Regions from separate parts of the Nocardiopsis sp. NPDC006198 genome, predicted to be linked through region 2. Evidence: riboswitches for the same ligand, from Rfam matches in the RefSeq annotation. Region 2 holds a riboswitch; the other holds the start of a gene.
The links. Region 2 has a riboswitch for glycine ahead of gcvT (glycine cleavage system aminomethyltransferase GcvT). Riboswitches for the same ligand answer to the same signal wherever they lie in the genome.
Positions count from the first base shown of each region.

Region 1 (11,925 bases), on a different contig from region 2:
AGGAGGACGGCGAGGTGGTCGAGCACGCGATGGCCACCCTGCGCGGCATGTTCCGCAAGGCGCCGGACCCGGTGGACCACCTGGTGACCCACTGGGGGGACGACCCGTTCGCGCGGGGCGCCTTCTCCTACACGGCCGTCGGCTCGGGCGACGCGGACCGGGTGGCGCTCGACAACCCGGTGGGGGACAGCCTGTTCTTCGCGGGGGAGGCGACCGAGATCGAGCACACCGCCACGGTGCACGGCGCCCTGCTGTCGGGCCGCCGCGCGGCCGACCGCATCCTCACGCTCTAGCGGCTCCCGCGGTGTCCGGGGGAGCGGCCGCGCCGGGGGAGGCCCGCGCGGCCGGGAACCCCGGGGGAGGCCCGCGCGGCCGGGAACCCCGGGGGAGGCCCGCGCGGCCGGGAACCCCGGGGGAGGCCCCTTCGTTGGAACCCGTGGGAGGGAGCGGGCGCCGTGGCCGGAGGCGGGCCGGATACGCGTCCGTGCTTTCCGAAACAGACACTGCGCTGGTAAAAGGCCCAAAACGTACACGGTACGATTGGCGGACGATCGTCCCTCGGGCCACGTCGGGGCCGTCGGCCCCCGTGATGGCGGGAAACGACCCACCCGCCCGTTATCGTGGGCGCCATGGGGCGATCCGCGGAAGATGGCAGACTCGAGGCGGGGGGCGATGTGGCCAGCCCGGCGGTCAGTGACCGCATCTGGACGGTTCCCAACCTGCTGAGCATGCTCCGGCTGTTGGGCGTGCCGCTGTTCCTCTGGCTCGTCCTGGTACCCCAGGCCGACTGGTGGGCGCTGCTGGTGCTCGGCTTCGCCGGGCTCAGCGACTGGCTCGACGGCAAGATCGCCCGCGCCTGGAACCAGACCTCGCGCCTGGGCACGGTCCTCGACCCGCTCGCCGACCGGCTCTACATCTTCGCCGCGCTGCTCGGCCTGGTGATCCGGGACATCGTCCCGTGGTGGCTGATGGCCATCCTCGTCCTGCGCGACGTCCTCATCCTCGGCGCGCTGCCGCTCCTGCGCCACTTCGGCTACGGGCCCCTCCCGGTGAACTTCGCCGGGAAGGCCGCCACGCTGTGCCTCCTCTACTCGTTCCCCCTGCTTTTCATCGCGGGCTACGAGTCCACCGTGGCGGATGTGGCGAGAATTATAGGTTGGGCCTTCGCGCTCTGGGGAACTGCTCTCTACTGGTGGGCCGGACTGCTCTACGCCGTACAGGGCCTGCGCCTGATGGCCCAGACCCGCCGCGACGAAAGCGCTGATCACCACGGGGACCGACCGGTCGCCGGAGACAGCGACCACGTCCGCGGCCACGACACGGATCGACCCGATCCAGCCACATCGGCGGCCGCTGACGGCGATCCTGGAGCGGTGGCCGAAGGCTCGGACCGGCCGAGCCGCCCGGATCAGGGACGGACCGGACCCTGATCCACCGACGGACCGGCTCACCGCGAGTCCTGTCGGATCGAAAGGGAGTGTCGTCTCCGTCATGAGAACATGTCCCACCGCGCGCCACGGCGCGCGCTCCGAGAACCCGTCCCCCGCCGCGTCCTCCCACGGCACCGTCCTACGGAGGCACCGGCGATGAGCACCCACGAGGAAACCCCGGAGAGCGCTTTTCAGGCGCCTCCCATGAAGGCCGTCGTGATGGCCGGCGGCGAGGGGACCCGCCTCCGCCCCATGACCGCCAACCAGCCCAAACCCCTGCTTCCGGTGGTCAACAAGCCCATCATGGAGCACGTGCTCCGCCTGCTGCGCAAGCACGGTTTCACCGAGACCGTGGTCACCGTCCAGTTCCTGGCCACCCTCATCCGCAACTACTTCGGGGACGGCGAGGAGCTCGGGATGAAGCTCCACTACGTCGCCGAGGAGGTCCCCCTCGGCACCGCGGGCAGCGTCAAGAACGCGGAGGAGCACCTGCGCGGGGAGCCGTTCATCGTCATCTCCGGCGACGCGCTCACCGACATCGACCTCACCGACATGGTGCGCTTCCACAAGGAGAGCGGCGCCAAGGTCACCATCGCGCTCAAGCGGGTCCCCAACCCGCTGGAGTTCGGCATCATCATCGTCGACGAGCAGGGCCGGATCCAGCGCTTCCTGGAGAAGCCCACCTGGGGCCAGGTCTTCTCCGACACCGTCAACACCGGCATCTACATCATGGAGCCGGACGTCCTGGACCGGGTCGCCGAGGGGGAGGTGGTCGACTGGTCGGGCGACGTCTTCCCCCAGCTCCTGGAGGAGGGCGAGCCCCTCTACGGCTACATCGCCGACGGCTACTGGGAGGACGTGGGCACCCACGAGAGCTACCTGAGCGCCCAGGCCGACGTGCTGTCCGGCAAGGTGGACGTCGACATCGACGGCTTCGAGGTCTCTCCCGGGGTGTGGGTCGGCGAGGGGTCGGAGGTCGACCCCCGCGCGATCCTCAAGGGCCCGCTCTTCATCGGCGACTACGCCAAGGTCGAGGCGGGCGCGGAGCTGCGCGAGTTCACCGTGGTCGGCAGCAACGCCGTGGTGCGGTCCGAGGCCTTCTGCCACCGCACGGTCCTGCACGACAACGTCTTCGTCGGCCGGGGCGCCAACCTGCGCGGCTGCGTCGTCGGCAAGAACACCGACGTCATGGCCGCCGCCCGGATCGAGGAGGGGGCGATCGTCGGCGAGGACTGCGTCATCGAGTCCGAGGCCTACGTCAACGCCGACGTCAAGGTCTACCCCTTCAAGACCATCGAGGCCGGCGCGGTCGTCAGCACCAACGTCATCTGGGAGTCGCGCGGGCAGCGCTCGCTGTTCGGCCCCCGCGGCGTGTCCGGGCTGATCAACGTCGAGATCACCCCCGAGCTGGCGGTGCGCCTGGCCAACGCCTACGCCACCACCCTGAAGAAGGGCGCGCTCGTCACCACGTCCCGTGACGTGTCCCGGGCCGCCCGGACGCTCAAGCGCGCGGTGATCAGCGCGCTCACGGCCGCCGCCATCGACGTGCGCGACCTGGAGGTGGTGCCGCTGCCCGTGGCGCGCTTCCACACCTCCCAGAGCGGGGTCAGCGGAGGCATCACGCTCCGCACCACCCCGGGCGACCCGGAGTCGGTGGACATCCTCTTCCTGGACGGGGGCGGGGCCGACCTGTCGCCGGCGGCGCAGCGCAAGCTCGACCGGGTCTTCTCCCGCGCCGAGTACCGCAGGGCCTTCCCCGGGGAGATCGGGGAGCTCACCTTCCCCTCGCGCGGTGTCGAGAACTACTCGCACGACCTGCTGCGCTCGGTCGACACCTCGGGGGTCGCCGAGGCCGGGCTCAAGGTGGTCGTCGACTGCGCGGGCGGCAGCGGCTCGCTCATCCTCCCCTCCCTGCTGGGGCGGATCGGCGTGGACGTCCTCACGGTCAACAACCGGCTCGACGAGGCCTCGCCCACCGACACCGTCGCCAAGCAGAACCGCGACCTGGAGCGGCTGGGCGAGCTCGTCTCGGGGTCGGGAGCCGACTTCGGGGTGCGCTTCGACCCCGTGGCCGAACGGCTGGCCATCGTGGACGGCAACGGCGAGCTGGTCGACAACGACCGCGCCCTGCTGGTCGTCCTGGAGCTGGTCTGCGCCGAGCGCGGGGGAGGCCGGGTGGCGCTTCCCGTCACCACGACCCGGGTCGCCGAGACGGTGGCGGCCGCGCACGGGGTCGAGGTGCACTGGACCGCCACAGCCACGGGCGAACTCACCAAGGCGGTCCAGAGCGGGGGCGAGGACGTCGTTCTGGCCGGGGACGGCCGGGGCGGTTTCGTCGTCCCCGAGTTCAGCCCGACCAGCGACGGCATCGCCGCGTTCGTCCGGCTGCTGGGACTGGTGGCCAGGGACCGCCGCTCGCTGAGCCAGATCGACCGGGCGATCCCCCAGGCGCACCTCCTGCGCCGTTCGGTGCCCACCCCCTGGGCGGTCAAGGGGAGCGTCATGCGCGCCGTCGTGGAGGCGGCTGGGGACCGTCGGCTGGACACCACGGACGGCGTCCGCGTCCTGGAGTCCGACGGTAGCTGGGCGCTCGTCCTCCCGGACACGGCGGAGGCCGTGACCCATCTTTGGGCCGAAGGTCCCGACTCCGACACCGCTCACCGCCTGCTGGACGAGTGGGCGGCCGTGGTCGAACGGGCCGAGGGCTGACCGGTGCGACGCGCGGGCGAGGGCGGTCCCCCCGTCCCCGCCCGTGCGTCGCGGCCGGGGCGGTCACGGCCCTCCGGGCCGCCCTTTTGAGGGATAAAATGGACATATCACCAGGTTGAGGCCGTCCGATGACGGCAGTGCGAATCCGTGGGGTTTCACCGAGAACCAAATCCCCCGGAGGAGCATCAGCATCAGGACAGGTGTTTCACTGTCCCGGGGCCGGCCACCGGTGGAGGCGGCGCCCCGGGCGCCGAGTCCACCGATCCCCGCGCCGCACGAGCGGCCGGGGCGTCTACGGCAGGCCGAGGAGGAGCGAAACCCTTCCTGGACAGGGATATGGTTTAAAGTCGAGTGTTCCCTGGAGCGCCGCGTCGCCCACCGGACCGGGTATCCCGGCAACGGCGGACACCCTGACCGGGGGTGACGAGGAGTACGACACGGGGGATGAGACCTAGCGACCGACCGTGTGAGGCGCACCGCTGCCGCGACAGCGAACCGCCCCACCACGTGCCGGGCGACGTGTGGACCAGGTGTCCGCGCGGGACCCGGGACGTGTCACCGATCAGCCGAATCAAGCACCGCCCCGTGCGGTAGGAGGCCGAGCCGACCTATGTCGAGCGTTTACTGCACGCAGTGCGGTCACGCCGTTGCGGATGATGCCCGTTTCTGCTCCCACTGTGGAACCCCCGTCCGCAGGGCCGAACAGCAGGGCCCCCGACCCGGTTCGGGTGGGGACGCCGCCGGAGACGTCACGTCCACCATCTCCATCTCGGGGATACAGGCCCTGGAGGAGGAGGAGTCCGGCGACGAGCTGGGCGGTGACGACCCCGCCAACGCCGACGCCCTGCCTCCGGGCACGGCGCTGCTCGTTGTCAGGCGTGGCCCCAACGCGGGAAGCCGCTTCCTGCTGGACAGCGACGTGACCACCGCCGGACGGCATCCCAACAGTGACATCTTCCTTGACGACGTCACCGTGTCCCGACGCCACGTGGAGTTCTTCCGCCGCGGCGACGGGTTCGGCGTCCGCGACGTGGGCAGCCTCAACGGCACCTACGTCAACCGTGAGCCGGTCGACGAGGCCCAACTCGGTGGTGGGGACGAGATCCAGATCGGCAAGTTCCGCATGGTTCTGCTGACCAAGCCGCGCCGCTGAGGGGTCGCTGACCACGGACGACGGCGGCGGGCGGGCCGATGAGGTTTGCGGCCCCCCGCCGCCGGAGAGCTTTGTAACGAAGGGTGCCGATTTCGCCTTCGGGTCCTGAATCCGACGGCGGTCAGGTGACGAGCGCCCATCCGGTATGACGACGCGTGGGACGGAGCCGCTGTGAAGCACATGGAGGTTGTCGGCGTCCGGGTCGAGATGCCCTCGAACCAGCCGATAGTCCTGCTCAAGGAATCCGAGGGGGACCGCTACCTGCCGATCTGGATCGGCGGCGTGGAGGCGACCGCGATCGCGCTGGCGCAACAGGGCGTCGCGCCGGCCAGGCCGCTCACCCACGACCTGTTCAGGGATGTCCTGGACGCCCTGGACACCGGCCTCACCACGGTGAACATCACCGGTCTCAGCGACGGCATCTTCTACGCCGAGCTGGTCTTCAGCAACGGCGTGGAGGTCAGCGCCCGCCCCTCCGACTCCATCGCCCTCGCCTTACGCACGGGTGCGCCGATCTACGCCCACGAGGACGTGATCGCCGAGGCCGGGATGCCGATCCCGGACGAGCAGGAGGACCAGGTCGAGGCGTTCCGGGAGTTCCTGGACAACATCTCGCCCGAGGACTTCGGCAGGAAGGCCGAATAGACCGCTGCGGGGTCCGTGCGGCGAGGGCTCCGACCAGCGTGGAAGCAGAAGGGACACAGCTGCGACCTGCGGCTTTGTCCGACGTGCCGGTGATAGATTGGGCTGGGGAAGTGACCGTGGCGGTCAGGGCCGAAACCCGTGGAGGCGCACAGGGCGCCTCCGGGAGGGCCCCGGGGCACCAACGGCGCGCGCACTTGGCGACGCGCCGGGTCCTGTCGTTGACGCTGCCGGTCGGTAGTCCTACCGTCAGTGCAGTGGAACCCGCGGCGCACCCATCCCCTGAGTGGATATCCCCTGTCGAGGCCGCCGCGGGACGAGAAGCCGGAGGTCGGCGTGGCGGTAGCGAGCGGCAAGCGGAATCCCCATGACAGGCGGTCCGCGCTGCGGCTAGCGGGGCAGCAGGGCCTACTGTGCGAAGAGGACGTGGTGGCGCGGCCTATGGACGTCGGGTATCGGGGCCCAGCGGCGTGTACCGCCGCCGGGATCACCTACCGTCAGCTCGACTACTGGGCGAGAACCGGCCTGGTCGAGCCGAGCGTGCGTACCGGAGCCCAGAACGCCCCTCTGTACAGCCTGCCCGACATCCTGATGCTCAAGGTGGCCAAGCGGCTGCTGGACACGGGCATATCGCTGCAGCAGATCCGGACCGCGGTGGACCACCTGCGCGGACGCCCCGCCCCCGACCTGGCCCGCATCACCCTCATGAGCGACGGCGTCAGCGTCTACGAGTGCACCTCCCCCGACGAGGTCGTGGACCTCATGCAGCGCGGCCAGGGCATGTTCGGCCTGGCGCTGGCCCACGTGTGGCGTGAGCTGGAGGAGGCGCTGGGCGTGGTCCCCGACGAGGAGCGGACCGAGCTCCCCTCCGCGCCCCCGCCGGTGGACGAACTCGCCAGGCGGCGCAGGGAGCGCCGGACGGGCTGACCCCGGGGACCTCCGGGCATCCACCGGTGTCGCCCGCGCGCGCCGGAGCAGGCAGGAATTCGAGAGCCGTTCCCCGACCGTGTTGTGCCCGGCCCGTGCCCGGGCGACCGCGGGCCTGCGGTGTGCCCGGGGCCGGGAGGGGAGCGGGCGCCCGACCGGTCCGCCGTCGAGGCCCCGGGCGCGGGGACCCGGCGCCCGAGGCCGCCCCGTCGGCGGCGGGGACCGTTCCGGCGACCGCACCGGCAGGGCCCGGGTGTACGCGGACCCCGGACGGGCGGCGGACCCCTGTGCGCACCGGTGCGCGCAGGTGGCCGAAACGCGTGGGCGGGCTCTGCGCCTGCGGTGATGATCGAGTACCGTCGTACTCACAACAGGGACGAAGGGTGGAATTCGCCCTGTCCCCACATGCGTACATAGCGTCAGCAGGCTGTCAATACCGCGCGGGAGAGACCCCGACAGGGGCGCCGACGGGGCAATACTCCCCAGTAACCTCTCAGGCACCACGGACCGCGCGGAGGAGGCCGCTCTGAAGCCGGGGCACGTCCGTGCCCGGTGACAGAGGGGGAGACCGTGAGGAACACCGCCGAGTCGACTCGGCCATGTCACCAGGAGGTCTCCGTGCCCGATCAGCCCGTGAACACCCCCGGCGCGCCCGCCCGGGTGTTCGCCGACCGCCACATCGGCCCCACCCCGGCCGAGATCCAGGAGATGCTCAAGACGGTCGGCCACGGCTCCACCGCCGAGCTCATGGCGGCGGCCGTACCGGAGTCCATCCTCACCGGCCCCGGCAGCAGCGCCCCGCTCGCCCTCCCCGACGCGATCGGGGAGGCCGAGGCCCTGGCCGAACTCCGCGACCTGGCCGCGCGCAACGACGTGCGCACCTCCCTGCTCGGCCAGGGCTACTACGGCACCTTCACCCCGCCGGTCATCCTGCGCAACATCATGGAGAACCCGGCCTGGTACACGGCCTACACGCCCTACCAGCCCGAGATCTCCCAGGGCCGCCTGGAGGCCCTGCTCAACTTCCAGACCATGGTCTGCGACCTGACCGGCCTGCCGGTCTCGGGCGCCTCCCTGCTGGACGAGTCCACCGCGGCGGCCGAGGCCATGACGCTGGCCCGCCGGGCCTCCAAGAGCAAGGCCGACGTCTTCGTCGTCGACGCCGACGTCTTCCCGCAGACCCTCCAGGTCCTGCGCACCCGAGCCGAACCCCTGGGCATCGAGGTCGTCGTCGCCGACCTGACGCAGGGCCTTCCCCAGGGCGACGCCTTCGGCGTCCTCGTCCAGTACCCGGGCGCCGGCGGCGCCGTGCGCGACCCGGGCGACGTCATCGCCGCGGCCCACGAGCGCGGGGCCCTCGCGGTGGTGGCCGCCGACATCCTCGCCCTGACCCTGCTGCGCAGCCCGGGCGACCTCGGCGCCGACATCGCGGTCGGCTCCACCCAGCGCTTCGGCGTCCCGCTCGGCTTCGGGGGCCCGCACGCCGGCTACATGGCCGTCGGGGAGAAGCTGCGCCGCCAGCTGCCCGGCCGCCTGGTCGGGGTCTCGGTGGACAACGCGGGCAAGCCCGCCTACCGGCTCGCCCTCCAGACACGGGAACAGCACATCCGCCGCGAGAAGGCCACCAGCAACATCTGCACCGCGCAGGTGCTCCTGGCCGTCATGGCGGGGATGTACGCGGTCTACCACGGCCCCGACGGCCTGCGCGCGATCGCCCGCCAGGTGCACACCCGCACCGCGGCGTTGGCCGACGCCCTCGTCGAGCGCGGTTTCGAGATCGTCCACTCCGCCTACTTCGACACCCTGCGCGTGCGCGTGCCCAGCGCCGCCCGCGTCGTGGAGACCGCACTGGAGGCCGGGTACAACCTCCTCCCCGTCGACCAGCACACGGTCGGCGTGAGCGTGGACGAGACCACCTCCGTGGCCGATCTGGAGGCGGTTCTGGCGGCCTTCGGCGAGGCCGAGCGGGGCTCCGCCAAGGGTCTCCCGGACGTGGACCCGGAGGCCGCACGCCTCCCCGCCGAGCTGGCCAGGGAGGTCGACTACCTCGCGCACCCGGTGTTCAACACCCACCGGAGCGAGACCTCCCTGCTGCGCTACATGCGCCGCCTGTCCGACCGCGACCTGGCCCTGGACCGCACGATGATCCCGCTGGGCTCGTGCACCATGAAGCTCAACTCGACCACGGAGATGGAACCCGTCACCTGGCCCGAGTTCGCGGGCCTGCACCCGTTCGCGCCGATCGACCAGGCCGCCGGGAGCATGACCGTGATCCGCGACCTGGAGGCCTGGCTGGCCGAGGTCACCGGCTACGACGCCGTGTCCCTCCAGCCCAACGCCGGGTCCCAGGGCGAGTTCGCCGGACTGCTCGCCATCCGGGGCTACCACCGCTCGCGCGGCGAGGCCCACCGCGACGTGTGCCTCATCCCCAGCTCCGCGCACGGCACCAACGCCGCGAGCGCCGTGATGGCGGGTATGCGCGTGGCCGTCGTCGCCTGCGACGACAACGGCAACGTCGACCTGGACGACCTGCGCGCCAAGACCGCCGAGCACGCGGACGACCTGGCCGCGATCATGGTCACCTACCCGTCCACGCACGGTGTGTACGAGGACACCATCACCGAGGTGTGCCGCCTGGTCCACGAGGCCGGCGGCCAGGTGTACGTCGACGGCGCCAACCTCAACGCGCTCCTCGGCTGGGCCAAGCCGGGCGAGTTCGGCGCCGACGTCAGCCACCTCAACCTGCACAAGACGTTCTGCATCCCGCACGGGGGCGGCGGTCCGGGCGTGGGGCCGGTCGCGGTCCGCTCGCACCTGGCCGGCTTCCTGCCCAACCACCCGGCCCAGTCCGAGGCGGGCCCGCACACGGGGGTGGGACCGGTGTCGGCCGCGCCGTTCGGTTCGGCGGGCATCCTGCCCATCTCCTGGGCGTACGTCCGGATGATGGGGGAGGAGGGCCTGCGCTCGGCCACCGAGGTCGCGGTCCTGTCCGCGAACTACCTGGCCAAGCGGCTGGAGCCGTACTTCCCGGTCCTCTACACCGGTGCGGGGGGCCTGGTGGCCCACGAGTGCGTCATCGACATCCGCCCGCTCCAGAAGGCCAGCGGGATCAGCAACGAGGACGTGGCCAAGCGCCTCATGGACTACGGGTTCCACGCCCCGACGATGTCCTTCCCGGTCAACGGCACCCTCATGGTGGAGCCGACCGAGAGCGAGAACCTCGCCGAGCTGGAGCGGTTCGTGGAGGCGATGATCGCGATCCGCGCCGAGATCGACCGGGTGGCCGGCGGGGAGTGGGACGCCGAGGACAACCCCCTGCGCAACGCCCCGCACACCGCCGAGGCGGTCACCGCCGAGAAGTGGGAGCACGGCTACACCCGGGCCGAGGCCGCGTACCCGCTGCCGTCGCTGCGCACGGACAAGTACTGGCCGCCGGTCGGCCGTATCGACCAGGCCTACGGCGACCGCAACCTGGTCTGCTCCTGCCCGCCGCCGGAGGCCTTCGCGATGTAGGCGAGCGGGACGGACGAGGGGCGCCGGTCCGCGGACCGGCGCCCCTCCGCGTGTCCGGGCCGGGGCCCCCGAAAGTGAATCTACGTCGTAAAGGCACCGCATGGACAAGTGCCCCATCCGGTGAAGGGACGAGCACCGGACCGACATCCCCACAGGGCCGCCGCCTCCGGGCGTGAGCCGCGTTAGAGTTGCGGCGACCCGGTCCCGCGTCCCACCGCGAGACCCGCCGCCCCCATGGAAAGCGGAAGCAATGACCACGACGTCCGGACATCCCGCACGCTCTGGCCCCGCCGACCCGCCCCCGGCCGCCGACCCCCAGGACACCGGGGAGACCGACGCGGTCTCCGCCCAGGACGCCGCCGACGTGTGCGACCAGGCCCAGGACCTCGCCGAGAACGGCCACCTCAAGCGCGCCGCCAAGCTCTACCGCAGAGCCGTCGCCGCGGACCCGCACCCGCGGGTGCTCGCCCGCGCCCTGCTGGGCCTGGCCGTGGTCGAGGACCAGCGGGGGGACCTCCCCGCCTCCCGTGAGGCCGCCCGCGGGGCGGTGGCCACCGGCGACCCCCGGTACGCCCCGCGCGCCGCCTACCACCTCGGCCTGTCCCTCGAACAGGAGGGCGAGCACGTCGAGGCCGAGGGCGTCTGGCGCAGGCTCGTCGACCTGGGGGACCCCTCCTACGCCGCCGTGGCCCACTACGGTCTGGCGAGGTCGGCGGAGGACCGCGGGGACCCCGGAGCGGCCGAGGAGCACTGGGAGGCGGCCCTTCGCCTCCCGCGCGGCTCCGACCCCATCGGCCGCCTGCACGCGGCCACCGTCGTCGAAGCGGCCCGGGACCTGGCGGGCCGCCTGCTCGGCCGGGGGCTGCCGGGCGCCGCCTCCGCGGCCGTCGAACGGGGGCTCTCGGTCGCGGACGACCCCGGCCTGCGCCTGCTGCGCGCGGCGGCCCACCTCGAACACGCCATCGCCGACGTCGACGCGATCGTCGACCCGGGCGAGGGGGAGCGGGACGCGCCCGCCCCGGACGCGGGGACCTCGGCCTCGGCGGTGGAACTCCTCGCCGGGCTGCTCGCCCTGCGCGGGGAGCCCGAAGGCGCCGAGCGGGTCTGGCGCGCGGGCCTGGGGGACGGGGACCCGGAGACCGCGCACGAGGTGCGCCGTCGGCTGCGCCGGGGGTTCGCCGCCCCGGAGGACGAGGGGGCGGGCCCGTGGTGGGAGCCCTACCTGGAGGAGGCCGCGGCGACGGCCACCGCCCCGGCGCTGGCGGGGGAGCTGTTCGCCGTCATCACCCGGATGCACGCGCTGCTGGCGCTCCCGGTGGTGGAGGGGGAGTCGCGCGCCGACGCGCTGCGCGCCGCCATGGAGCAGGCCCTGCGCACCCCGAGCGGCCTGGTGTGGGGCGCCGACGTGCACGCCGACTTCCGGAGCCGGCTGCGGGAGGCGATGGGGGGAGAGGACGTCCTGCCCGAGGGCTGGCCCGACCTGTGACACGGAACCGCCCGGGGCTCGTCGCCTTCCGGGCGGGTGTGCGTCGGCCGGGGACCGCGCCGGCG
Region 1 covers NZ_JBEXSY010000028.1:40,053-51,977, forward strand. Annotated here, with positions in the region: gene ABZ234_RS19730 (NAD(P)/FAD-dependent oxidoreductase) at 1-293, shown strand, start outside; gene ABZ234_RS19735 (CDP-alcohol phosphatidyltransferase family protein) at 675-1,430, shown strand; gene ABZ234_RS19740 (mannose-1-phosphate guanyltransferase) at 1,635-4,139, shown strand; gene ABZ234_RS19745 (FHA domain-containing protein) at 4,750-5,292, shown strand; gene ABZ234_RS19750 (bifunctional nuclease family protein) at 5,464-5,937, shown strand; gene ABZ234_RS19755 (MerR family transcriptional regulator) at 6,376-6,861, shown strand; glycine riboswitch at 7,293-7,381, shown strand; gene gcvP (aminomethyl-transferring glycine dehydrogenase) at 7,480-10,374, shown strand; gene ABZ234_RS19765 (tetratricopeptide repeat protein) at 10,625-11,860, shown strand.
Region 1: it holds a riboswitch for glycine, as region 2 does, so the genes downstream of both, gcvP (aminomethyl-transferring glycine dehydrogenase) here and gcvT (glycine cleavage system aminomethyltransferase GcvT) in region 2, are expected to answer to the same signal.

Region 2 (11,925 bases):
GGAAAAGAGTTTTTCGAGGTCGCTGATGCAGGAATCCACCACACCCAACGAGTTCGACCTGTCGCTGGTCAACGCCCTGCAGATGGCGCCCCGCGCCTCCTGGGCCGAGCTGTCGCCGATCCTGGAGGCGGACCCGACCACGCTCGCGCGCAGGTGGAGGCGGTTGGAGGAGGAGGGGCTGGCGAGGATCGCCGTCTTCCCGCGGCAGCGCGTGATGGCGCGGCGCAACCTGTCCTACGTCGAACTCAGCTGCCGCAACGGCACCGTCGAGCGGGTGGCCGCCGCCCTGGCGCAGGACCGGGACACCCTCAGCATCCAGTTCGTGGCCGGGTCGCACCAGCTGATGCTCACCGTGGTCCCCGGCGCGGGGCTGGCCGACTACCTGCTCAACTGGGTCGGCGGGTTCCCCGACGTGGTGTCCTACCGGGTGCACGTCGTGACGGAGGTGCCCCGGGAGGCCTACCTGTGGCAGGTCCGCGCCCTGTCCCCGCACCAGCGGCGCCGGCTGCGGGCCCTCTCCCCCGTGCGGGGGCCCGGACCGGGCGACGAGCGCGTCACACCCCTCGACCAGCGGATCATCGACCTGCTGTGCGTCGACGCGCGCCTCGGGTACCAGCACATCGCCGAACGCCTCGACATCGCGCCCACGACCGCCGCGCGGCGCGTCAACCGGCTCCTGCGCCAGGCGCTCGTCGGGCTGCGCTGCGACATCTCCCGCGCCCGCATGGGCTGGCACGCGGCCGCCACCCTCTGGGGAACCGTCGACCCCCGCGTCCTGGAGGGCGCCAGCGACCTGGGCGAGCGCATCCCCGAAGTACGCCTGTGCACCACCATCGCCGGGCCCGAGAACACCCTCTTCATCCTGTGGCTGCGCAACGCCCCCGACCTGACCCGGGTGGAGCGCCAGCTCCTGGAGGAGCTGCCCGGCCTGCGCATCGCGGACCGGCGGATGACCCTGCGCACCTTCAAGTTCATGGGCGGGGTGATGGACGCCGAGCAGCGCTTCACCCGCTCGGTCCCCGTCCAGCTGCTCCCGGCCGGGACCCCCTGACGGCGGCGCGCCCGGTCAGTCCCCGGCGGCCCCGCCCGGCAGCGCGCCCAGCTCCACCAGCAGCTCCCGGGCCAGGGGCTCCCGCAGCTCCGCGTTCGCGTCGTCGTCCATCTCGATGCGCAGGGCGAACGTGTGCAGGTCCTCCCCGCGCTCCACCCAGCCGACCCACCAGCCGGGGGCCGGATCGACGTCCACCGCCCAACCGCTCTTGGCGAAGAGCGCGTGGCCGTCACCCTCCTCCACCAGGGCGATCTCGCGCAGCGCCTCCTGGTGGGCCGCGTCCACCGGCAGCTCCGAACGGGCCAGCGAGGCCAGGAACTCGGTCTGCTCCACGGCGGAGACCTCCAGCGGACCGTCCAGCCAGAACCGGTCCTCCACGTCCTCGCCGCCGATGTCCCGGTTCCCGTAGTCGAAGCGGTCCACCCAGGCCGCCATCCGCTCGTGCCCCACCCTGCGGGCCAGCTCCTGGTAGACGGGGAAGTTCGAGGCGGGGAAAGCCTCCCTCAGGGACATGTCCTGTTCCCACGCCTCGACGGGCTGCGGCCCGCCGCCGTAGGGCAGCACCTCGTCCAGTCCCGACACCGCGCCCGTCTCCAGGCCGATCAGGGTGTTGGCCAGCTTGAACGTGGACGCGGGCACAGCGCGCTCGTAGGCCGCCTCCGCCCCGACGAGGGTCGACTCCCTGGCACGGGTGTCGTGGAGCACGAACGTGCCCTCCACGCCGGCCTCGGCGAACACCGACTCCAGGTCCTGGCGCTCCACCGCGGCGACGTCGCCCCGCCGCTCGTGCGCGCTCGCCTCCAGCCGCCCCTCGGACGGCGCCTCCGGCCCGCCACCGCCGCCCTGCGCGCACCCGCTGCCCGCGGTCAGCCCGAGGACGCACGCCGCGGCCAGCACCGCCGTGCCGTGCACGGCCGCCGGCCGCCCCCCTCGGCGCGCCGCCCGCGCCCGTCCGCCCGTCTCCCGGTTCCCGTCGGCTCGCACCCGTCATCCCTCCCACGCAGGAAGTCCGTCCCCGGATCACGCTAACCCCCGGAGCCCCCCTCCGCGACGGGTTCGGCCCGACTCCTGCGGCCGGGCGGCGGCTCCCCCCCGGGGCCCGTGCCGGGCCCCGCCCCCGGCTCCCGCCCCGGCCCGGGCACCTTTGGGGGCCGTGTGCGCCCGCTGCTAGGCTGAACGTGTTGCTGACCCCGTACGGGAGAGTGCCCGCGTAGCCATCTCGGGCCGCCGAAGGAGCAATCCCTCCCCACGACAACCTCTCAGGCACAGCGGACCGTACGGGCGAGACCACTCTGGAAAGCAGGGACCAGCGTCCCTCGCCGAAGGTGCAAGCCACGCCGAGCGCGCGGCGAAGCTCTCAGGCACAGATGACAGAGGGGGAGGATGGCAACGCCTCTGCACGACACGACGCCCATCCTCTCGGGAGTGCCCATGTCCGATCCCGCATCAGCGCCGCGCGCCACCGCGCTCCGCGAGGTCCACGAGAAGGCCGGCGCCACGCTGGTCGACTTCGCCGGATGGCTCATGCCGCTGCGCTACGGCAGCGAGACCGCCGAGCACAAGGCGGTCCGCGAGGCCGCCGGGCTCTTCGACCTCTCCCACATGGGCGAGATCCGCCTCACCGGCCCGCAGGCCGCCGAAGCCCTCGACTTCGCCCTGGTCGGCCACCTGTCCCAGGTCAAGGTCGGCCGCGCCCGCTACACCATGATCACCGACGCCGGGGGCGGCGTCCTGGACGACCTCATCGTCTACCGGCTGGGCGAGGGGGAGTACCTCGTCGTGGCCAACGCCGCCAACGTGCCCGTGGTCGCCGCCGCGCTGGCCGAACGCGCCGAGGGCTTCGACGTCGAGGTGGCGGACGAGTCCGCCGACCACGCCCTGATCGCGATCCAGGGGCCGCGCGCGGTCGAGATCCTCGCGCCGCTCACCGACGCGGACCTGGACGGCATCCGCTACTACGCGGGGTACGAGCACACCGTCGCCGGCCAACCCGTCCTGCTCGCACGCACCGGGTACACCGGCGAGGACGGCTTCGAGATCTTCGTCCGGCCCGCCGAGAAGGCCCCCCTGGTCTGGGACGCCCTGATGGCCGAGGGCGAACGGCACGGGCTCGTCCCGGCCGGGCTGTCGGCCCGCGACACCCTCCGCATGGAGGCCGGGATGCCGCTGTACGGGCAGGAGCTCACCGCGGAGCTCACCCCCTTCGACGCCGGGCTGGGCCGCGTGGTCAAGTTCGAGAAGGAGGGCGACTTCGTGGGCCGCGGCGCCCTGGAGGAGGCCTCCCGCACCGCCCGCCCCCGCCGCCTCATCGGCCTCGTCGCGCGCGGGCGCCGCCCGCTGCGCAAGGGCCAGGACGTCCTCCGCGACGGCGAGACCGTCGGAACCCTCACCAGCGGCGCGCCCTCCCCCACCCTGGGCCGCCCCATCGCCATGGCCTACGTGGACGGCGACCTCGACACCTCGACCGGCGCGTTCACCGTGGACGTGCGCGGAAGGGACGAGGACGTCGACGTGGTCGAGCTGCCGTTCTACAAGCGGCAGCCGTAGCAGCAGGGGCCTTCACACCCCGAAGGCCCGCGCGCCCCGCGCGGCCGGATCCCCTGACCGGGGACCGGCACGCACGTGGCGCGACCGGGCGTAGGCCGGGCCGGGCAGCACAGGTGCACGGCAGGAAAATGGAACACCTCCAAGGAGAGTTGAAGTGAGCGTTCCCACGGAGCTGGGTTACACGGCCAAACACGAGTGGGTCGCGGTCGAGGACGGGATCGCCACCGTCGGGATCACCTCGTTCGCCGCCGAGTCCCTGGGCGACATCGTCTTCGTCGAGCTGCCCGAGGTCGGCAGCGAGGTGACCGCCGGTGAGCCGAGCGGCGAGGTGGAGTCCACCAAGTCCGTCAGCGACATCTACTCGCCGGTCAGCGGCGAGGTCGTCGAGGTCAACGAGTCCCTCGAGGACGCGCCCGAGACGATCAACACCGCCCCCTTCGAGGGCGGCTGGCTGTTCAGGGCCCGGCTCGCCGAGGAGCCCTCCGGGCTGCTCTCCGCCGAGGAGTACACGAAGCTGACCGAAGGCGAGGAGTAGGCCCCCGATGGCTACTGACAACACGCTCAACCAGACACTGGGCGAACTGGACCCCGAGGTGTCGGCCGCGGTCGACGCGGAGCTGGCCCGCCAGCGCGACACCCTGGAGATGATCGCCTCGGAGAACTTCGCCCCCCAGGCGGTGATCGAGGCGCAGGGCACCGTCCTGACCAACAAGTACGCGGAGGGCTACCCCGGCCGCCGCTACTACGGCGGGTGCGAGCACGTCGACGTCGTCGAGCAGCTCGCGATCGACCGCGCCAAAGCGCTGTTCGGCGCCGAGCACGCGAACGTGCAGCCGCACTCGGGCGCGCAGGCCAACACGGCCGTGTACTTCGCACTGCTCAAGCCGGGTGACACCATCCTGGGCCTGGACCTGGCCCACGGCGGCCACCTCACCCACGGCATGCGGATCAACTACTCCGGCAAGATCCTCAACGCGGTCGCCTACCACGTGCGCGACGAGGACGGCACCGTCGACTACGACGAGGTCCAGGCGCTCGCCAAGGAGCACCAGCCGAAGATGATCGTCGCCGGCTGGTCGGCGTACCCGCGCCAGCTGGACTTCGCCCGCTTCCGGGAGATCGCGGACTCCGTCGGCGCCCTGCTGATGGTGGACATGGCGCACTTCGCCGGCCTGGTCGCCGCCGGGCTGCACCCCAACCCGGTGCCGTTCGCCGACGTGGTCACCACCACCACGCACAAGACGCTGGGCGGGCCGCGCGGCGGCATGATCCTCGCGAAGTCGGAGTACGGCAAGAAGATCAACTCCGCGGTGTTCCCCGGCATGCAGGGCGGCCCGCTGGAGCACGTGATCGCCGCCAAGGCGGTCTCGTTCAAGGTCGCCGCGGGCGAGGAGTTCGCCGAGCGCCAGCGCCGCACCGTCAGCGGTGCGCGCCTGCTCGCCGAGCGCCTCACCCGGCCGGACATGGCCGAGGCCGGCGTCAAGGTCGCCTCCGGGGGCACGGACGTGCACCTGGTCCTGGTCGACCTGGTGGACTCCCGGCTCAACGGCCAGGAGGCCGAGGACCGCCTGCACGGCATCGGGATCACGGTCAACCGCAACGCGGTGCCCAACGACCCGCGCCCGCCGATGGTCACCTCCGGTCTGCGGATCGGCACCCCGGCCCTGGCCACCCGCGGGTTCGGCGACGAGGACTTCGCCGAGGTCGCCGACGTCATCGCCGAGGCGCTCAAGCCGGAGTTCGACGCCGAAACCCTGAGCGGCAGGGTCCGTGCCCTGACCGCCAAGTACCCGCTCTACCCCAACCTGTAGGGCGCCCGCCGTGCGGGGCCCCGGGCCCCGCACGGCACCCCTGCTCCCCGGGCCCTGTACTCAACGAGGAGGACAGCCATGGCCATCAGCGCGTTCGACCTGTTCAAGATCGGCATCGGGCCGTCCAGCTCGCACACGGTCGGCCCGATGAAGGCGGCCCGCACGTTCGCCACCGGGCTGCGCGAGGCGGGCACGGCCGACCGGACCGCCCGTGTCCGGGCCGAGCTGTACGGATCCCTGGCGCTCACCGGCAAGGGGCACGGCAGCGACACCGCCGTGGTGCTGGGGCTGATGGGCCACACCCCCGAGCACGTGGACGTGGACGGGGTTTCCGAGCTCGTCGAGGGGGTCCGGGACGACCGGGGCCTGTACCTGGGCGGCCCGGACGGGCCGCGGGTGGCCTTCGACCCGGCCGTGGACATCGACTTCCGCCGCCGGGAGAGCCTGCCCGACCATCCGAACGGGATGCGGTTCGCGGCCCTGGACGCCGACGGGGGCGAACTGGCCTCCAAGGTGTACTACTCGGTGGGCGGCGGCTTCGTCGTGGACGAGCGCGCCGCCGGAGCCGACCGGATCACACCCGACGCCACCGTCGTCCCGCACCCGTTCGACAGCGCCGAGGAACTGCTGGCGATCTGCGCGGAGACGGGGAAGTCGATCAGCGCGGTGATGCTCGACAACGAGCAGGCGTTCGGACGCACCCCCGAGCAGATCCGCGAGGAGCTCCTGGTCATCTGGACCGCGATGCGCCAGTGCGTGCGCCGGGGCGTGATGACCGAGGGCAGCCTCCCCGGCGGCCTGAAGGTGCCGCGCCGGGCGCACCGCCTGTACCGGCAGCTGGGCGGGAACTGCGACGAGGCGGGCCTGCTGGCGCCGACCGGGGTGGACCCCGACCCGATGCGCGGCAGCGACTGGATCACCCTGTACGCCCTGGCCGTCAACGAGGAGAACGCGGCGGGCGGCCGTGTGGTGACCGCTCCGACCAACGGCGCCGCGGGCATCGTCCCGGCCGTGCTGCACTACTACCTGCACTTCAGCCCGGGGGCCGGCGACGAGGGCGTGGTGCGCTTCCTGCTCACGGCCGCCGCGATCGGCATCCTGTTCAAGCAGAACGCGTCGATCTCGGGCGCGGAGGTCGGCTGCCAGGGCGAGGTGGGCTCGGCCTCCTCGATGGCCGCCGCCGGCCTGGCGGAGGTCCTGGGCGGCACCCCGGCCCAGGTGGAGAACGCCGCCGAGATCGCCATGGAGCACAACCTGGGGCTGACCTGCGACCCGATCGGCGGCCTCGTGCAGGTGCCGTGCATCGAGCGCAACGCCCTCGCCTCCGTGAAGGCGATCAGCGCGACCCGCATGGCGCTGCGCGGCGACGGCAGCCACTTCGTGTCGCTGGACAAGGTCATCCGCACCATGCGCGACACCGGCCGCGACATGATGGACAAGTACAAGGAGACCTCGCGCGGCGGCCTCGCCGTCAACGTCATCGAGTGCTGAGGCTCCGGCCGCCCGCGTCGACCGGGAGCCCCGCCTGCGGCTGCGCGGGGACGCCGGCCGGGCCGCGCGTGAGCGCGGCCCGGGGGCGGGTCACTTCGAGGCGTCGGCCTCGGCGCCGGTGTCGGCTTCGGGCGCCGCGACGGCGGCGGCCACCCTCTCCGGGTCCGGCGCCTTCGTGAGGAGGCTGACGACGACCAGGGCGACCAGGGCCGCGGGCAGGGCCGCGATGACCCCGTTCAGGCCGGCCGGGGTCCCGGCCAGCTGCCAGCCGATGGTCGTGGCCGCGCCCACGACGAGGGCGGCGACGGCTCCGGCGGTGGTCGCACGCTTCCAGAACAGCACCGACAGGACCACCGGGGTGATCGCCGCGCCGTAGACGGTGTACGAGTACATCTGGAGCTCGAGCACGGTCGGGAAGTACAGGCTCAGGGCCAGGCCCGCGAGCGCGATGCCCAGGACCGACAGCCGCTGGACCACGAGCTTGCTCCGCTCGCTCACCCGGTCCCCGACGAACCGCGCGTACAGGTCGTAGGCGACGTTGGAGGCTCCGGACAGCATGTACGACGAGCCCGTCGTGATGACGAAGGCGACCGCGCCGGCCAGGATCAGGCCGCCCAGGACGGCGGGCAGGTAGCCCTCGGAGGCCAGGGCGAGAACTGCCATGTCCCCGTTGATGCCGGGCATGAGGACGGCGGCGGCCGTGGCGAGCAGGACGACGGGGATGAAGACGAAGAAGCTGCCCACCAGCATGCCCAGCGTGGAGGACCTGGCGTCGCGCTCGTCCTTGGCAGCGGCGAGGCGCTGGTACATGTTCTGGTCGGCGAGGAGCAGCAGGAACAGCGGGAGGAAGTAGCCGAGGAGCTGGAGCGCGCTCAGCCCGCCGCTGAAGGTCCGCGCCTGCTCGGGCAGCCCGTCCCAGTAGGCGCCCGGACCGCCGACCGCGGCGAACACCAGGGGCAGCGCCATGCACAGGCCGAGCACGATGAGGATGGCGGACACGAAGTCGGTGTAGGCGACCGAGAACAGGCCGCCGCTGATCGTCAGCAGGGTCACGACGACGGCGATGAGCACGGTCCCCTGGGTGGCGGACAGCGGGGTGACCAGGCTGACGACGTACCCGCCGCCGACGAACTGCGAGGCGGTCAGCCCCAGGAAGGCGATGGTGGTGACCACCGCCGCGACGGTGCGGACCCCGATCCCGAAGCGCACCTCCAGCAGTTCGGGGATGGTGTGCCTGGACGCCCTCCGGATGCGGCGGGCCGCCAGGAGCAGGACGAGGATGCCCAGCGGGGTGCCCGCGAAGAAGACGAGCCCGGCCGTCGGCCCGTAGGTGTAGGCGAAGTTGGCGCCGCCGATGATGGTTCCGGACCCGACCCAGGTGACCAGCATGGTGGCGATCATGACCGGGCGGGGGAGGCTGCGTCCGGCGAAGAGGAAGTCGTCACCGCCGCTGACCCTGCCGGAGCGCAGGAAGTAGAGGGCGATCCCCAGCATGGCCAGGATGTACACGGCGAGGATCACGAGATGGGTCGTCTGCATTGGCCACCTGCGAGGTTCGGTTCAGGGGATGGGCACGGGGGGAGACCACCGGCGGTGATCCGTCCGCCATGAAAGCAGCCGCGCCAGTGAAGTGCAACACTTATTGCAAAGAACGTGATCCTGATCACGTCATGTGCGCGTCACTCCGTCGCCGCAGGTCATCCACCCGGCCGTCGCTCAGAAGAGCTCCGTCTCCTCCCACAGGCGCTCCGTGTCGCGCACGGCCCGCAGCACCCCGTCCCCGCCGATCCGCGCCAGCTCGGCCAGCACCGCGTGGATCACCGACATCGCCGGGACCAGCGAGGGGAACATGCCCACCCCCTCGCTCGGGACGAGCAGCAGGTGCGCGGCGCCCTCCGCCAGCGGGGAGTCCCTGCGGTCGGTGATGACCGCGACCGGCACCGACCGCTGCCCGGCGACCCTCACCGCGGCGCGCAGCGCGGTGGGCAGCCGCCACAGGTCGCACGCCAGCAGCAGGTCCTCCGGTCCCATCCGCCCCAGGGCGTTGACCAGCGCCGTCCCCCCGACGTCGAACCGCTCCACGTCGTAGCCCATGATCCCGGCGGCGTGCGCCAGTTGCAGGCCGGGCGCCGCGAAGGTGCCCGAACCCACCACCCTGGTCCTGCGCGCGGCGTGGATGGAGGCGGCGAGCGCGCGCACCCTGCCGGGTTCGAGCGTGAGCTCCAGGGTCCGCAGCCCCTCGCGGTCGGCGCGGACCGCCGCCCGGACCGGGTCGGCGTCGGACCCGGCGTGCTCGGCCAGCACCTCCCCCGCGCTGAGGGAGGCCAGGTAGCGCGAGCGCAGTTCGACGCGGAGCGCCGGCCAGCCGCTGAACCCGAGGGCCTGCGCGGCGCGGACCACCGTGGCGACGTTGACCCCGGCGCGCTCGGCCAATTCCGCGGTGCTCGCGTAGGACGCGAACCTCGGCTGGTCCCGCAGCACCCTGACCACGCGCTCGGCCGCGCGGCCCAGGCGCCCGTCGCCGAGCGCGGCCTCGATCCAGTCCGCCATCACCCCTCCGTCCCGGCGCGGCCGGAACACCCCGGGCCGCGCGTCCACCAAGCGATACCACCCCCTGGCCGTCCGCGCGCCTTTGATGCAACATATATTGCAGATGCGTGGCCCACACGCCGAGCCGTTCCATCGGAGGTACACATGACCCGCCAGTCCCAGCCGCCGCTCCTCTTCACCGGGGCGGGCCTCCTCGACCCGGAGGCGGGCACCAGGACGCCGGACTCCTGGCTGCTCGTGGAGGACGGGCTCATCGCGGGCAGCGGCCGCGGCCCCGCCCCCGAGAAGGACGGGGCCGTCGAGGTCGTCGACCTGGGCGGAGCCACCCTCATGCCGGGCCTCATCGACGGCCACATCCACGCGACCGCCTTCAGCGCCGACCTCGGCGCGGCCATGGACCACTCGCCCTCCTACATCGCCAGCTACGCCGCCACGTCCCTCAACGCCATGCTCAAGCGCGGCTTCACCACCGTCCGCGACGTCGCCGGGGGCGACTGGGGCCTGGCCCTCGCGGTCGAGGAGGGGCTGGTCGACGGTCCCCGGCTGATGTTCGGCGGCAAGGCCCTCTCCCAGACGGGCGGGCACGGCGACTTCCGGGGCCCCGGCCGCCAGGGCAACGACACCCACGCCTGCTGCCCCGGCGCCGGCGTGGTCTGCGACGGCCCCGACGAGTTCCGCCGGGCCGCGCGCGAACAGCTCCGCACCGGCGCGCACCACCTCAAGATCATGCTGTCGGGCGGGGTCGCCTCCCCGACCGACCGCATCGACTCCACGCAGTCCTCCGAGGACGAGATCCGCGCCGTGGTGGAGGAGGCCGAGGCCGCCAACCGCTACGTCACCGGCCACGCCTACACCGCCCGCGCCGTCAACCGGGGCCTGCGCCTGGGCGTGCGCTGCATCGAGCACGGCAACCTCATCGATCGGAGCAGCGTCGAGCTGTTCCTGGAGCACGACGCCTTCCTGGTGCCCACGCTCGTGACCTACGAGGAACTGTCCCTCCAGGGCGCCGCCTACGGCCTGCCCGCCGCGAGCCAGGAGAAGGTGGACACCGTCCTCACCCGCGGCATGGACGCGCTGCGCATGGCGCACGAGGCCGGGGTGAACCTGGTCTTCGGCAGCGACCTCCTCGGCGGTATGCAGGACCGCCAGAGCCGGGAGTTCGCCATCCGCGGCCGGGTCCAGCCCGCCGCCGACGTCCTGCGCTCGGCCACCGTCAACGCCGCCCGGCTCCTCGGCCTGGAGGGCGTCGTCGGCACCCTGCGCGACGGCGCCCGTGCCGACCTGCTGGTCGTGGACGGCGACCCCCTCGCCGACATCGGGGTGCTCGCGGACCCCGAGCGCAACGTGCGCACCGTGCTGCGCGACGGCCGCGTGCGGCACGAGCGCGGCGACGCGGACGCCGTCCTGGCGTAGGCCGTGTTCCGCGGGTCGTCCCGGGCCCGCGGCGATCGGCGCGAGCGCCGGGCCCACCGAAAGCACCCACGGACCACGCCCAGGTGTGCTGGCCACTGAGGTCGGGAACCGCCCACCCCGCCCGGCCCAGGCGAAGAGGGCCTCCGGTATCGGTGTGGATCGTCTGGATCTGCACCGACTCACCGGAAGGCCCTCTGCGACCCGCACCACCCGTGCCGACGCACCCCTGGCCCCGTGGGCGCCTCGCGCCGGCCCGCTGCGTGGTCGAGGACGGATGGTCGCCGCGCCGAGCCGGGGAGGGTCCGCCCGGGCCCTCCCCCTCAGGCGAGGCCCCGCCGGGGGTTCTTGGCCGGAGCGGTCATCGACATCCGCACGACGGCGGGCACCCTCTCCAGGTCGAGAGAGCTGCGCAGGTTCGCCAGGGCGTCCGAGCGCACCCGCTGCCACACCCCCCTGACGTCGGCGTCGTCGTCCAGGGTGAGCGCCAGCCGCAGGTGCGGCGCGTCGGAGGACTCCGTCAGCCTCGCACGTGCGCGGCGCACACCCGGGTAGTCCGCGACCTCCTGCTCCAGCGCTCCGCGGGCCACGCTCTCGGACATCTCCACCCGGCCGTCGTTGCCCTTGTCCAGGACCAGGCGCCCCACGGTGTCGTTGAGCCCCTGGATCATCAGCCAGCGCAGCGCCAGGAACCCGGCGACGAACGCCACCGCGACCGCCGCGTACGGCACCCACGGCCGTCCGAGGAAGTCGGCCGCCGACGCGCTGAGCAGGGGGCTCTCCGCGAGGGACGCGCCGAACAGCCCGCGCCCCGCGGCGAGCGCCGCCAGCCCCGCGGCGAGCGGGACCGCACCCACGACCGCGAGGCCCCACCGGTTCCCCCGGGCTGACCTGCGGGCCCTGTCTCGCACCACGGTCACACCTCCGCGTACCTGACATGGGTGGCGATCCGCATGCTGCGCAGCGGCGCCAGCTCCTCCAACCGCCGCTCCACGGCCGCGGTCACCTCCGCGGGCAGCCCCGCGGCCTCCCGCATACCGGTGCGCACGTGCACCCGGAGCCTGT
Region 2 covers NZ_JBEXSY010000026.1:40,732-52,656, reverse strand. Annotated here, with positions in the region: gene ABZ234_RS19095 (Lrp/AsnC family transcriptional regulator) at 26-1,051, shown strand; gene ABZ234_RS19090 (penicillin-binding transpeptidase domain-containing protein) at 1,067-1,963, opposite strand; glycine riboswitch at 2,237-2,337, shown strand; gene gcvT (glycine cleavage system aminomethyltransferase GcvT) at 2,483-3,598, shown strand; gene gcvH (glycine cleavage system protein GcvH) at 3,753-4,133, shown strand; gene glyA (serine hydroxymethyltransferase) at 4,141-5,409, shown strand; gene ABZ234_RS19070 (L-serine ammonia-lyase) at 5,488-6,900, shown strand; gene ABZ234_RS19065 (sodium:solute symporter family protein) at 6,991-8,439, opposite strand; gene ABZ234_RS19060 (MurR/RpiR family transcriptional regulator) at 8,617-9,450, opposite strand; gene ABZ234_RS19055 (amidohydrolase family protein) at 9,595-10,863, shown strand; gene ABZ234_RS19050 (alkaline shock response membrane anchor protein AmaP) at 11,184-11,774, opposite strand; gene ABZ234_RS19045 (DUF6286 domain-containing protein) at 11,777-11,925, opposite strand, start outside.